3 regions of the Bacillus sp. AK128 genome follow, and region 1 is predicted to be linked to each of the others. Evidence: riboswitches for the same ligand, from Rfam matches in the RefSeq annotation. Region 1 holds a riboswitch; each other region holds the start of a gene.
The links. Region 1 has a riboswitch for S-adenosylmethionine ahead of M1D60_RS03265 (methionine ABC transporter ATP-binding protein). Riboswitches for the same ligand answer to the same signal wherever they lie in the genome.

Region 1 (4,274 bases):
CAGCGTCAATTGCATAGTTTGTGTTAATTAGAACCGCGTCACCTTCGTCATTGTTATAAACTTGTGGAAGAAGACCAGCTTCAACATCAGCTTGGAATTCAATGTTCTTTGGGTTTTCTACAATATCATCTACAGTAGCAGCTGTTGTATCAATACCTTCTTTTAACGTAATTAATCCTTTGTCTTGAAGCATAGTTAAAATACGTCCGTGGTCAGCTACTGCATTACTCATGATAATCGTAGCACCTTCAGGTAAATCTTCTAAGCTTTTGTGCTTTTTAGAGTAAACTCCAATTGGCTCAATGTGGATTCCACCAGCATTTACAAAATCGTAGTTATCATTTTCAGACATTTGAAGCTCTAAGTAAGGAATGTGTTGGAAGTAGTTCGCATCAATCTCTTCATCAGCAAGTGCCTTGTTTGGTAATACATAGTCCTGGAATGGAATGATTTCTAACTCGATACCTTGTTCAGCAAGAATTGGCTTTGCTTGTTCTAAAATAACAGCGTGAGGAACGTTTGAAGCCCCAACTACCAATTCCTTTACTTCTGTATTCTCAGTAGCTTCTGTGTTTTCTTCAGTTGCATCTGCACCTTGTGTTGTTTCTTCTTCTTGACCACCTGTACCACAAGCAGCGAGTGTTAGTACTAAAGCAAATAGAATAAACCCTAAAATCTTTTTCATGTTATAATCTTCTCCTTTTTGTATGTTTTATCGTTTATCAAGCATTGAAGTTACTCGATCTCCAATGAATTGAATAATGAATACAATCACTAAAATAATGACCGTGGACATGAACGTGACATCACCTTGGGAACGTTGGAAGCCCTCTAAAAATGCTAAATTCCCAAGTCCGCCTGCGCCTACGACACCTGCCATGGCTGTGTACCCTACTAATGCAATGGCCGTTACGGTAATTCCAGAAACTAGAGCTGGCATAGACTCTGGTAATAAAACCTTCCAAATAATCGTCCATGTTGTTGCACCCATTGCTCTTGAAGCTTCAATCACACCCTTATTAATTTCGCGAAGGGCAATTTCTACCATTCTTCCATAGAAAGGGGCTGCCCCAATAATGAGTGCAGGTAATGCTGCATTGGAACCAAGCATTGTGCCCACAATAAATTTCGCAAATGGAATTAATAATATAATTAGAATGATAAAGGGTATTGATCTAAAAATATTTACGAATGCTGCGACGATTGAATTGACAGCTGCATTCTCCCATAGATTTCCCTTAGCAGTTAGGAATAATAACAATCCAAGTATAATTCCCAATATAAATGTTGCGAGCACAGATATAGCCGTCATATAAAGGGTTTCTAGTGTTGCTTCTAGCATTCGATCCCAGTTAACATTTGGAAATAGCTGTTCAATCATTCGAAATCACCTCCACATCAACGGCTTGATCTCGAATATATTGAATGACCTTCTCAATCTCTTCATCCGTGCCATCAACATGAACAAATAATGTACCGTATGAACCGGTTTGAAGATGAGCAATTTTACCTTGAAGGATATTAACTGTAATCGAAAAATTCCTAATGACGTTGGTGATTAAAGGTTGTTCGGTTTCTTCTCCAACAAACGTTAATTGAATCACTTTTCCATTTGGATATTTTTCGAGTAGATGCTCAGCAGTTTCATGCGTTTCCTCAGGTTCTGTTAACTGACCAACAAATCGTCTTGTTATTTCCTCTTGAGGATTTTTGAACACCGAGAGCACATCACCTTGTTCAACAACCTGACCATTTTCCATAACAGCAACACGGTGACAAATTTTCCTGATCACATGCATTTCATGAGTAATCAGAATAATCGTCAAACCAAGTCGCTCATTGATATCCACAAGCAAATCAAGAATGGAATCGGTTGTTTGTGGATCAAGGGCAGATGTTGCTTCATCACACAAAAGTACCTTTGGATTATTAGCTAAAGCTCGAGCAATACCTACTCGTTGTTTTTGCCCACCACTTAGCTCTGAAGGATAGGCATCCTCTCTGCCTTTTAGTCCTACTAGCTCAATTAATTCCTCTACACGTTTTCGTTGCTCACTTTTTCGAACACCCGAAATTTCAAGAGGAAAGGCTATATTATCTCGGACCGTTCGGGACCAAAGTAAATTAAAATGCTGAAAGATCATACCCGTTTCCTGGCGAGCTTTCCTTAATTCTCGTCCTTGAATCTTTGCCATATCTCGCCCAGCGACTATAACAGATCCTTCTGTTGGCTTTTCCAACTGATTAAACATTCGGATAAGTGTACTTTTACCTGCGCCACTATAGCCAATCACCCCAAAGATTTCCCCTTGATTAATGTCAAGATTAATCCCATTTACTGCAGTGACCGGTCCACTCTTCGATGAAAAAACCTTTTTAACATCCTTTAACGTAATCATGCTACTCACCTCTTTCATATCTGAGTTGTCCTACCCATTTACTCTGAATTCATTCAATAGATATAGTGTTAGCTTTGATCAGATGAATTTAATTTATAAGTATTGATGGCCAATAAAAAAACCTTCCTGCAGATAAGCAGAAAGGAACAGATCAAGTTTCCTTTCTCTCATCTCCCAAAGCAAATACTTAAGCTTTGCAGGAATTGGCACCATTTCAACAGTTAAGTTGACGGTTGCCGGGTTTCATAGGGCCTAGTCCCTCCACCACTCTGGATAAGAGTTGTATAAATTTTTATTCATTCACTAACCATCTATTGTCGAAGCCTGTCAGACTCTCTTAGAATTTTTGATTATGAAAGAGATTTTAGCATGATAAAAATTATGCGTCAATCATTTTGTTCACAGATAAATCATACACTTACATTTAGTTTTTCAATTTCCTGCGACTTCAGTATTCGACGGAGAATTTTCCCGCTAATTGGCGTTTTAGGGAGTTCCTCTATTACTTCTATTTCTCTTGGCATCGCATGAGCAGCAAGTTTAAATCGAACAAATGTCTGAATATCTTTCAATAGCTCAGCTGATTCTTCATACCCATCTGTTAACACGATAAATGCCTTTACAATTTCACCACGGAGTTGATCTGGTTTTCCAATAACGGCTGCTTCTACAACGGCAGGATGCTCAATTAACTTGCTCTCCACTTCAAATGGTCCAATTCTTTCTCCAGAAGAATTGATCATATCATCATTTCTACCTTGGAAAAATACATAGCCATCCTCATCCATTCGAGCTAGGTCACCTGAAACATACCAATCGTTTATAAAGTATGAATGGTACTTTTCTTCATTCTTCCAAATCTCCTTCATCATGGAAGGCCAGCCCTTCTTAATGGCAAGAAGTCCAAACTCTCCTCGCTTCACCTCATTACCTTCTAAATCAATAATACCTGCCGTAATCCCTGGTAGAGGTCTTCCCATAGATCCAGGCTTAATCACAGCAGTTGGTAAGTTTACAATCAGCTGAGCACCTGTCTCTGTCATCCACCAAGTATCGTGAATTCTTACCCCAAACGCTTCTTGTCCCCATGTAATGACCTCTGGATTTAGAGGCTCTCCTACGCTTAGAACGTGTCTTAATGAAGAAAGATTATAATCCTTAATTCGATCGGTATCATTCATTAATAAACGAAATGCTGTAGGAGCACTGTACCAAACTGTGACACCAGTATCCTCAATTGCTTGGAACCACTCTTCCGCTTTAAAACGCCCACCATGAACCACAATGGTTGTACGATTTAACCATGGAGCAAAGATCCCATAAGAGCTCCCTGTTACCCAGCCGGGATGGGCCGTACACCAGTACACATCATCTTCCTGTAGATCTAACACCCATTTCCCCGTTTGATACTGCTGAATCATGACCCGATGAGCATGTAAAACACCTTTAGGTTTTCCTGTTGAGCCCGACGTGTAGTGAATAATCATGCCATCATTTAGACCTAGCCATTCCACTGCCTCTCCTTCAAAAGAGGAATTAGCCAGCAATCTTGGGATGGATTTTGCAATCGGATGGTCCAAATCATCTGTTATATAAATGGAACGTAACTCCGGAAGCTTTTCAACTGGAACTCGTTCAAGTAACTCAGCATTTGTTAAAAGAACAGATGCCTCACAGTCATACATCCTGTCATAAACCGCATCTTCCATGAACGCTTCAAACAATGGTCCTACAATCGCTCCTACCTTTATGACAGCTAGGACAGCAATATAGCCCTCTGGATTTTTCGGTAAGAATGTGAAAACGCGGTCTCCTTTTTTTACTCCCTGCGCCTTGAGCAAGTGGGCCCATTCATCGGTTCTTCTCTTCAAGTCT
Region 2 (4,274 bases), 2.3 Mb from region 1:
TCTGCAACAACAAAGACGACTTCTGCTCCTTTTGATGTATGTTTACGAATCCATTCAGGAAAACGAATATCGTAGCAAATAAAGCCCGCGCAGGTAATGTCTTGAAGCTTAAACAACCCTTCGTCGTTTCCTGCTTGTAAATAATGATGTTCATCCATCAATTTAAACAGGTGTAATTTACTATATTCATTGACGAGGTCACCTTGATTATTAACAATGAACATCGTATTATAAACGCCTTGATGCGTCCTTTTAGCAATTGAGCCACCCACGATGTGAACATTCTTGTCTTTGGCGAGTTCACTTAAAAATGAAAGAGTGGTTTGTCCGTCATGATCGGCAATCTCGTCTAATCTAGTAAGGTCATATCCTGTAGTCCAAAGCTCTGGTAGGACAATGATGTCTGGTGAATCCAGAACCGCTTCTTCAATTTTCTCCCTCATATGTTTAAAATTCAATTCAGGATTTCCAAATGCAATATCAAATTGGATGCAGCTTATTTTTAGATTCAAAAGACATCTACTCCTTAAAAAAATTACTTTACATATTGTCACTAACAATATAATATTTTTCACTGTAATTTCAATATATATTTTTAGATTTGGCTGTTAAAGAACATTGTTGATTTTTTGTACTGTTGATTAAAGTAGAAGGACGCGAGATTCCTGCAACGAAAACCAACAACAATCTATACAGAGCCTAAATTTAAATGAATTTCATTTTTGAATAATGATAAGTTAAGATTAACATATTACGTTACATAAAGGAGATTACCATGAGAACGTTCGAACAATCTGACATTCTAAAAAAATTACCTACTCAATTCTTTGCTACGCTTGTTGGTAAGGTTAATAAAGTAGTGGAGCAAGGCCATGATGTAATTAACTTGGGGCAAGGTAATCCAGATCAACCGACCTCAGCACATATAGTGAAATCCATGCAAGAAGCAGTTACGAATCCTGCTCACCATAAATATTCACAGTTTAGAGGGCAAAAATTTCTAAAGGAAGCAATTGTAACTTATTATGAGCGCGAGTACGGCGTTACTTTAGACCCGGAAAAACAGGTAGCTATTTTATTTGGTGGAAAGGCTGGTCTTGTTGAAGTTCCTCAGTGTTTGTTGAATGAGGGTGACGTTGCCTTAGTACCAGACCCAGGATATCCAGATTATTGGTCTGGAGTGGAGTTGGCAAAGGCACGAATGGAATTAATGCCTCTTAAAGTAGAAAATCAGTTTCTACCAAACTATAGTGAGCTTAACCCAGCGATTTTAGAACAGGCAAAGTTAATGTTCTTGAATTATCCTAATAACCCAACTGGTGCTGTTGCAACAAAGGAATTTTTTGAGGAAACGGTTCAATTAGCAAACCAGCACAATATTTGTGTCGTTCATGATTTTGCATATGGGGCAATTGGGTTTGATGAGAAGAAGCCGATTAGCTTTTTACAGGTTGAAGGAGCAATAGAGACGGGAATTGAAATATATACTCTTTCTAAAACATATAATATGGCGGGCTGGAGAGTCGGATTTGCGGTTGGAAATGAAAGTGTGATTGAAGCGATCAACCTTCTTCAGGACCATATGTATGTTAGCCTGTTTGGAGCGATTCAAGAGGCTGCCGCAACCGCTCTTTTATCTTCACAGGAATGTGTAGAAGAACTTGTACAAAAATATGAATCGAGACGAAACACATTTATTGATGCTCTCAATCACATAGGTTGGAAGGTAGAAGCACCACCAGGCTCATTTTTTGCATGGCTGCCAGTACCAGAAGGCTTTACATCTGTAAGCTTTTCTGATTATTTATTAGAGAAAGCCCATGTAGTAGTTGCTCCTGGTGTTGGTTTTGGAGAATACGGTGAGGGTTATGTAAGAGTCGGTTTACTTACCGATGAAGACCGTTTACTAGAGGCGGTATCACGCATCAAAAAACTAAATATATTTTAATATGGCTGATTTAACAACGGAATCATATCTTGACAATTGAAATAGATACTGTCATAATCCATAGTAATTTGAAATTGATACTTAAAGCGTTAAAATAATGGTAGTTGTCGTTTATAAAACTTATCAAGAGTAGGCGGAGGGACCAGCCCGATGAAGCCCGGCAACCGACTTTAGAATTAATCTAAAGCACGGTGCTAATTCTTGCAGCATTTTGCTGAGAGATAAGGAGAAGTTATTTAGTATGTAACCTCTTCTTAGGAAGAGGTTTTTTTGTGTTTCAAACAACTAGTTTAATTTATAAAGGTTATGAGAAGCTAAGTAAATACGCTAAAGCTTAAGAATTAATCGAGTAAAGAGGTGTTTAGTTTGGCAAGTGTTGTAGCTACATATTTGATACATGATGCAAAAGGGGATTTACACAAAAAAGGTGAAGGAATTGCGTTAGGCTTGACGATTGGCTCATGGACGGACCTGCCGCAGTTAGAGCAGGAGCAATTAAAAAAGCATAAGGGTGAGGTTTTATCAGTTGAGGAGTTAGAAGCTGATACTCGTGTTAACGAATACCTTGGTAAACAGGTAAAACGAGGTCATGTAAAAGTGGCCTATCCCATTGAAAATTTTTCTCATGACCTTCCGGCTATTTTAACGACTGTGTTTGGTAAGTTATCACTTGATGGTGAAGTGAAGCTAGTAGACCTAGAATTTCCAAGTGAAGTGAAGGGTTCTCTCCCAGGTCCCGTGTTTGGGATTGATGGAATCCGAGCTAAATTAGATGTATATGATCGTCCATTATTAATGAGTATTTTTAAAGGAGTAATCGGAAGGGATCTCACCTATTTAAAAGATCAACTGAGAGAACAGCTCTTAGGTGGTGTTGATTTAGTTAAGGATGATGAAATATTATTTGAAAATCCATTAACACCGTTTGAGAAGCGGATTACAACTGGAAGAGATGTCATTAACGAGGTATATGAAAAAACAGGTCATAAAGCTCTTTATGCTGTAAACCTTTCGGGACGGACGTTTGAATTAGTAGAAAAAGCAAGACGAGCTAAAGAACTTGGAGCAGATTGTTTATTATTTAATGTGTTTGCTTACGGTCTTGATGTTTTACAAGCCTTGGCAGAGGATAAACAAATTGGTATACCGATCATGGCTCATCCAGCCGTAAGTGGCGCGTTCACTCCATCTGAATTTTATGGGATTCAAAATCCGTTATTACTTGGTAAACTGTTACGATATGCAGGAGCAGATTTCTCTCTATTTCCGTCACCATACGGAAGTGTTGCATTAAGAAGAGAAGAAGCACTTGGGATCGCGACAGAGCTAACTAGGGAAGATCAATTTAAGAAGCCTTTTCCTGTTCCTTCAGCAGGCATTCATCCTGGACTTGTTCCTTCCTTGTATGAGGATTTCGGGTTAGACTCCGTCATTAATGCTGGTGGTGGTGTTCACGGACATCCAGATGGAGCAATTGGTGGAGGAAAAGCTTTCAGAGCTGCGATTGAGGCGACGTTACAAGGTCAATCCTTAAAGGATGCTGCCCTTCAGGATGAATACTTACACAAGGCAATCTCTCTATGGGGTTCATAAGGGGGAGAGGATAATGAAACGAACTATTTTTTGTGACTTTGATGGAACTATTACGGAAACAGATAATATTATTTCTTTAATGAAGCAGTTTGCACCACCGGAATGGAATGGAATTAAAGATCAGATTCTTGGACAGGAGATTACCATTCAAGAGGGTGTTGGGAGATTGTTCGAACTACTTCCTTCAACTTTAAAGGAAGAAATTATTACTTATTTGAAGGATACTGCAATCATTCGAGAAGGGTTTGCTGAATTTGTAAAATTTACACAGGATGAGGATATTGACCTTTATATTGTTAGTGGAGGAATCGATTTCTTTGTGTATCCATTACTTGAAGGATACATAAGTAAGGTATTTATTTACTGCAACAGCTCTGATTTTTCAAATGATACGATTAAAATATTATGGCCCAACAGTTGTGATGATTCCTGTGAAAATGGATGTGGTTGCTGTAAGCCATCTATAATCAAAAAATTAGCGAGTACTGAGGATCATATCATTGTTATTGGAGATTCCATAACAGACTTACAGGCTGCGAAAAAAGCAGACACTGTTTTCGCTAGGGATTTTTTAGTTGAAAAACTTACAGAGTTAAATATTCCTTTCCAGCCTTTTGAGACATTTTTTGATGTCATTCAATACTTAAAGCAGCAAGAGGTGATAAAGGCATGAGTGAATTAGCAACAAGATGGAATGAATTAGCTGATATCAAGGATGAACTGGCTTGGCGTG
Region 3 (4,274 bases), 1.9 Mb from region 1:
GCTGTCACATTAGATGACTTAGAGTGGGCAGATGCTTTCATTTTCAGTGTTCCAACAAGATATGGTAATGTAGCATCACAATTTAAATCATTCATTGATACAACAGGTGGATTATGGTTTAATGGCAAACTTGCTAATAAGGTGGTAAGTGCAATGACATCTGCAGCTAACCCACATGGCGGTCAAGAAGCAACTATTCTTTCCATTTACACATCTATGTACCACTGGGGTGCTATTATTGCCGCACCAGGTTATACAGACCCATCACTCTTTGCTGCTGGTGGAAACCCTTATGGAACATCAGTTACCATTAACCAAGAAGGTAAGATGGTTGAAAATGTTGAAGATGCGGTTAAACACCAAGCAAAACGTACCGTGCAAGTGGCATCAGCAGTTAAAACTGGAATGCAATAAACAAAAATCAGGAGAGCTCTCTCCTGATTTTTTTATTTACGATCTATTTTTCAATTGATATCCTTCTTTTCCCCAGCATATAAACAATTGCATCGTCTGCAGGTGGATTGTGTAAACCTGCACGAACATCTCGAAAATATCGTTGTAATGGATTCTTTTCTGACAAGCTTCTAGCTCCCACAATCCTCATTGCTAAATCAACTATAGAATTAGCGCTATTGGTAGCAATATGTTTAACAGCAGCCAGTTCATGAGCTAATGACGCCCTACCCTCGGGATCATTAACCCATTTTAGCGCAACCGAATAAATCAGTTCTCTTGCCTTAAATAACTCCAACTCCATTTCGCCAACCTTTCGTTGGACCTCAGGCACTTCAGCAATAGGACCAGGTAATGTATTGGGTTGATACTCTCTTGCAAATGAAACAGCATAATCTCTTGCCGCTGTTGCAATACCTAAGTATACGGTAGGAATCTGCAGATACCAACCTTTTGGCAGGTTGGTACCACCCTCCTGACTTATAAGTGAATCTTCCTCAATTCGAACATTACTTAAAATTAAATCATCACTTTTTGTACCCTTCATGGAAATACTATCCCAAGTTTCTTCGATTGAGACACCTTCTAACCGGTGATCAATTAGAAACATTCCACGCTGTCCGGTTTGCTCGATTTGAGCAGTTACAATGGAATAATCAAGTGCAATTGCCATTGAAGTAAAAGCTTTCTCCCCGTTAATAACCCACTGATTACCGTCTTTAGTTGCAGTAGTAGTAGGCAGTCCTCCCCTAGAAGGACTTCCTGTCGCCCTTTCAGTAGCCGCAACATTGAATAATGCCTTAGACTGTACGATTAGTCGACAAAGCTTTTCAAACATTAATTCATTCCAAGAATGACTTTCTGCATTTTCTAGAATGCAACCTAAATGCCAACCAATTGATAAGGCAGTTGCTCCATCACCTTGGGCTAATATTTCTTGAATTTGAAGGAATTGATATAGATTTAAACCAGTACCTCCATATTTTTGAGGTACTGTGAGCGCCAAAAAGTTTTCTTTTTTTAAATCCTCAAGATTAGCAAGAAGGCAGTCCCCCTCATCCATTTGACCAGCTCTGTTATCAAAAATAGCTGCAAGTTTTCTTGCTTGTTGGAGTATATCCTCAAAATTTGTATCGGTATTTCCTCTGTTTTCCAACTATTCTCCCCCTAGCACTTCTTTATTTATAGTAATAAAATAAAAAAACCCCTTTCGATATATAGAAAGAGGTTTGTGTACATATTAAACTATACTCTTTCTTATCTGCCAGACCAAAAGTCTGTTGGATTTGGCACCGTTTTATTAAATATTAATAAATGGTTGCCGTGGGTTCTTAGGACCAAGTTCCTCCCCCACTCTTGATAAGTAAAATATTTTGCTATTTAATTTTATATATTAAATTTATCGTATATGAAAATATCTGTCAATTCAAAAAGCTTATTGTTTATCTAATGCAAGCTTGATCATAAGATTTGTCATTCCATCAACAATCTCTGCTTGACCTTCAAGCACTTGATAAAATGTTTGCAGGTACTTTTCTGTAATCTCCATATACTCCCTATCTTGTTTATGTTCACAAATATCCCTGAACAACTCTAATTGTCCTTCTAGGATAATCATTTCTTCATATGTTAAATAGAATTGAATGCCTTCTTCTGTGGATTCATTCTCATTAAATCCATTAAAGACAAGCATCTTTTCTGTAAGATCTTGGAGAACATGATATTCCTTTTGAAGGAGCTTTAGTTCCCGCTTGTTTTTTTCATGTTGGATTGCATAACCCAATGAATGGGTTAAATAAGAAAGCATATGAATCCAGAATGTAATCTCCGTCTTTATTATCAGTAGTTGAATGGCCTGTTCTTCTAACATAGACCTTGTATTTTCTTTTTTTGACTTAGCTTGTATGAAGTCAATAATCATGATTAGTCCCCTCCTGCCGTTATCATACTAGCATGTTTTCAGAAAAAACGGCAGTTGACTTTAATGGTAAGGTGTCAATTATTTTCCAAGTGTATGTTGTTTTCGAAAGACCCATGCCACTAAAGGCGGAACTAAAAATAGAATAAAGAAGATACGAAATAGCTGGAAACCAGTTACAATTGATAAATCTGCTCCAATCGCTTTTGCAGTTAGTCCCATTTCGGCTATGCCACCTGGAGCGGTACTTAAAAAGGCTGTGCCAAGTGAGATTGGATACACCCACTGTAATAAGCCTGCAATTAACACGGTAGAAAGGAGTAAGATTAAACAGGATATAATAGCTCCTGTACCAAACCGTTTCCAGTTTTTCAACTTATTAGGATCAACCATTTTTCCAATATGAATTCCTAGGAAGATTTGAGCAGCAATAAGTAATAACTCTGGAATTGGAAATGGAGTTAAACCAAAAACGACTAAAACAGCACAACCAATAATAGGACCTACTAAGTAAGGTGTAGGAAGTCTCCCTTTCACGGCAAGGAGCGATGATAGTCCTGTTACAGCTATAAAGAGTGTTATTTCCATTACAGTACTCGTTTTTATTGAAGATTCCACAGTGTTTAGAGTGGTAAGTGGTCCACTAAACCAATCAATTCGAACAATGGCTGGTACTAGGTAGATTACTGAAAGAAGACGTATTAACTGAAAAAGAGTAACACTTGTGACATCCACATCATCAATTTCTTCGCCTAATAACACCATTTGTGAAAATCCTCCAGGCATCATTCCGATAAAAGCAGTCTTAAAGTTGATTCCAATAAATCTTGAAATAAATATAGAGACTAAGAGAGAAAAACCAATCAATAAGATGGTTGTTGTCAGCATTGCAGGTAACATTTTTAACATTTGTAAAAGCGTATCATATGTAAATGCAATCCCAAGCATGTAACCAATGACTACTAAAGCACCATTTCTAGTTACTGGTAGACTTTTTATCTCCCGCTTAAGCAAGAGCTTCCAAATAACTACAGCCAGCAGGGAACCGAGCATCCAGGCTAAAGGTAGCTGTAGAAAAGTAAACAGTAGACCACCAATACATGCAATTAAAAGTGTTTCAAAAAATGGGAGTAATTTTTTCACTGGATCACGGCTTTCTAGAAAATAGATGACTATCATTCTTTTATTTTATCACTAAAAAAAGACTGCAACAATGAGCTGCAGCCTTTCATTTACTTACATAAGGTTTGGCGGAAGTGGATGCGGTAAAGTATCATGAACATAAAGTGGCGCAGGGGTTAAACTAGCCTTTGGTCCAAAAGGAACTGGTTGTGATACATAATTAAACACGCCACGACCATCAGGAGCTGGTCCTTGGGCAAATCTACCTTTACTGCTTGCTTCTCCGCGTGATAGATTGTAAAAGTCATAGGATACAGCTTGCTTTTCAAGCTCACGCGGGAAGGTTGTTGGGACAACAATATCACCTTCACGTGCTTCAAGCTCAGCAATCGCTGCCTTCCATATATTTTGGTGCGCAGTATCACGAGCAATTAGGAAAGAAAGCATATCCTTTACACCAGGATCCTCAGCTATCTCATATAATCTTACAGCTTGAAGACGCCCTTGAGATTCAGATGTCAAGTTTGCTCTAAAATCAGCTAAAAGATTTCCACTTGCACCAATATATGCAGCAGTCCATCTATTCCCAACACTATCAACTGGCATTGCACCTAATCCAGAGACAATAGCATGTTGTGGGTTCATTCCGCCCATAATTGCAGCCACTGCTGGATTATTATTATAAGCAGCTTGTTGATCCTCTAACGGAGCCCCATCTAAAAGACGTGCAATCATCGTTGCAAGCATTTCAACATGCGCCATTTCCTCTGCACCAATATCT

Region 2: another riboswitch for S-adenosylmethionine. It lies ahead of mtnW (2,3-diketo-5-methylthiopentyl-1-phosphate enolase); the one in region 1 lies ahead of M1D60_RS03265 (methionine ABC transporter ATP-binding protein).
Region 3: another riboswitch for S-adenosylmethionine. It lies ahead of M1D60_RS13205 (acyl-CoA dehydrogenase family protein); the one in region 1 lies ahead of M1D60_RS03265 (methionine ABC transporter ATP-binding protein).

Annotation. Positions count from the first base shown of each region.
Region 1 is NZ_CP096379.1:729,292-733,565, reverse strand. Features, by position in the region: gene M1D60_RS03275 (MetQ/NlpA family ABC transporter substrate-binding protein) at 1-685, opposite strand, end outside; gene M1D60_RS03270 (methionine ABC transporter permease) at 713-1,381, opposite strand; gene M1D60_RS03265 (methionine ABC transporter ATP-binding protein) at 1,374-2,399, opposite strand; SAM riboswitch class I at 2,564-2,679, opposite strand; gene acsA (acetate--CoA ligase) at 2,810-4,274, opposite strand, start outside.
Region 2 is NZ_CP096379.1:3,123,714-3,127,987, reverse strand. Features, by position in the region: gene M1D60_RS15675 (carbon-nitrogen family hydrolase) at 1-575, opposite strand, end outside; gene M1D60_RS15670 (aminotransferase class I/II-fold pyridoxal phosphate-dependent enzyme) at 776-1,948, shown strand; SAM riboswitch class I at 2,066-2,176, shown strand; gene mtnW (2,3-diketo-5-methylthiopentyl-1-phosphate enolase) at 2,315-3,541, shown strand; gene M1D60_RS15660 (2-hydroxy-3-keto-5-methylthiopentenyl-1-phosphate phosphatase) at 3,555-4,214, shown strand; gene M1D60_RS15655 (methylthioribulose 1-phosphate dehydratase) at 4,211-4,274, shown strand, end outside.
Region 3 is NZ_CP096379.1:2,658,738-2,663,011, forward strand. Features, by position in the region: gene wrbA (NAD(P)H:quinone oxidoreductase) at 1-414, shown strand, start outside; gene M1D60_RS13205 (acyl-CoA dehydrogenase family protein) at 458-1,609, opposite strand; SAM riboswitch class I at 1,708-1,819, opposite strand; gene M1D60_RS13210 (hypothetical protein) at 1,889-2,374, opposite strand; gene M1D60_RS13215 (AbrB family transcriptional regulator) at 2,453-3,514, opposite strand; gene M1D60_RS13220 (manganese catalase family protein) at 3,608-4,274, opposite strand, start outside.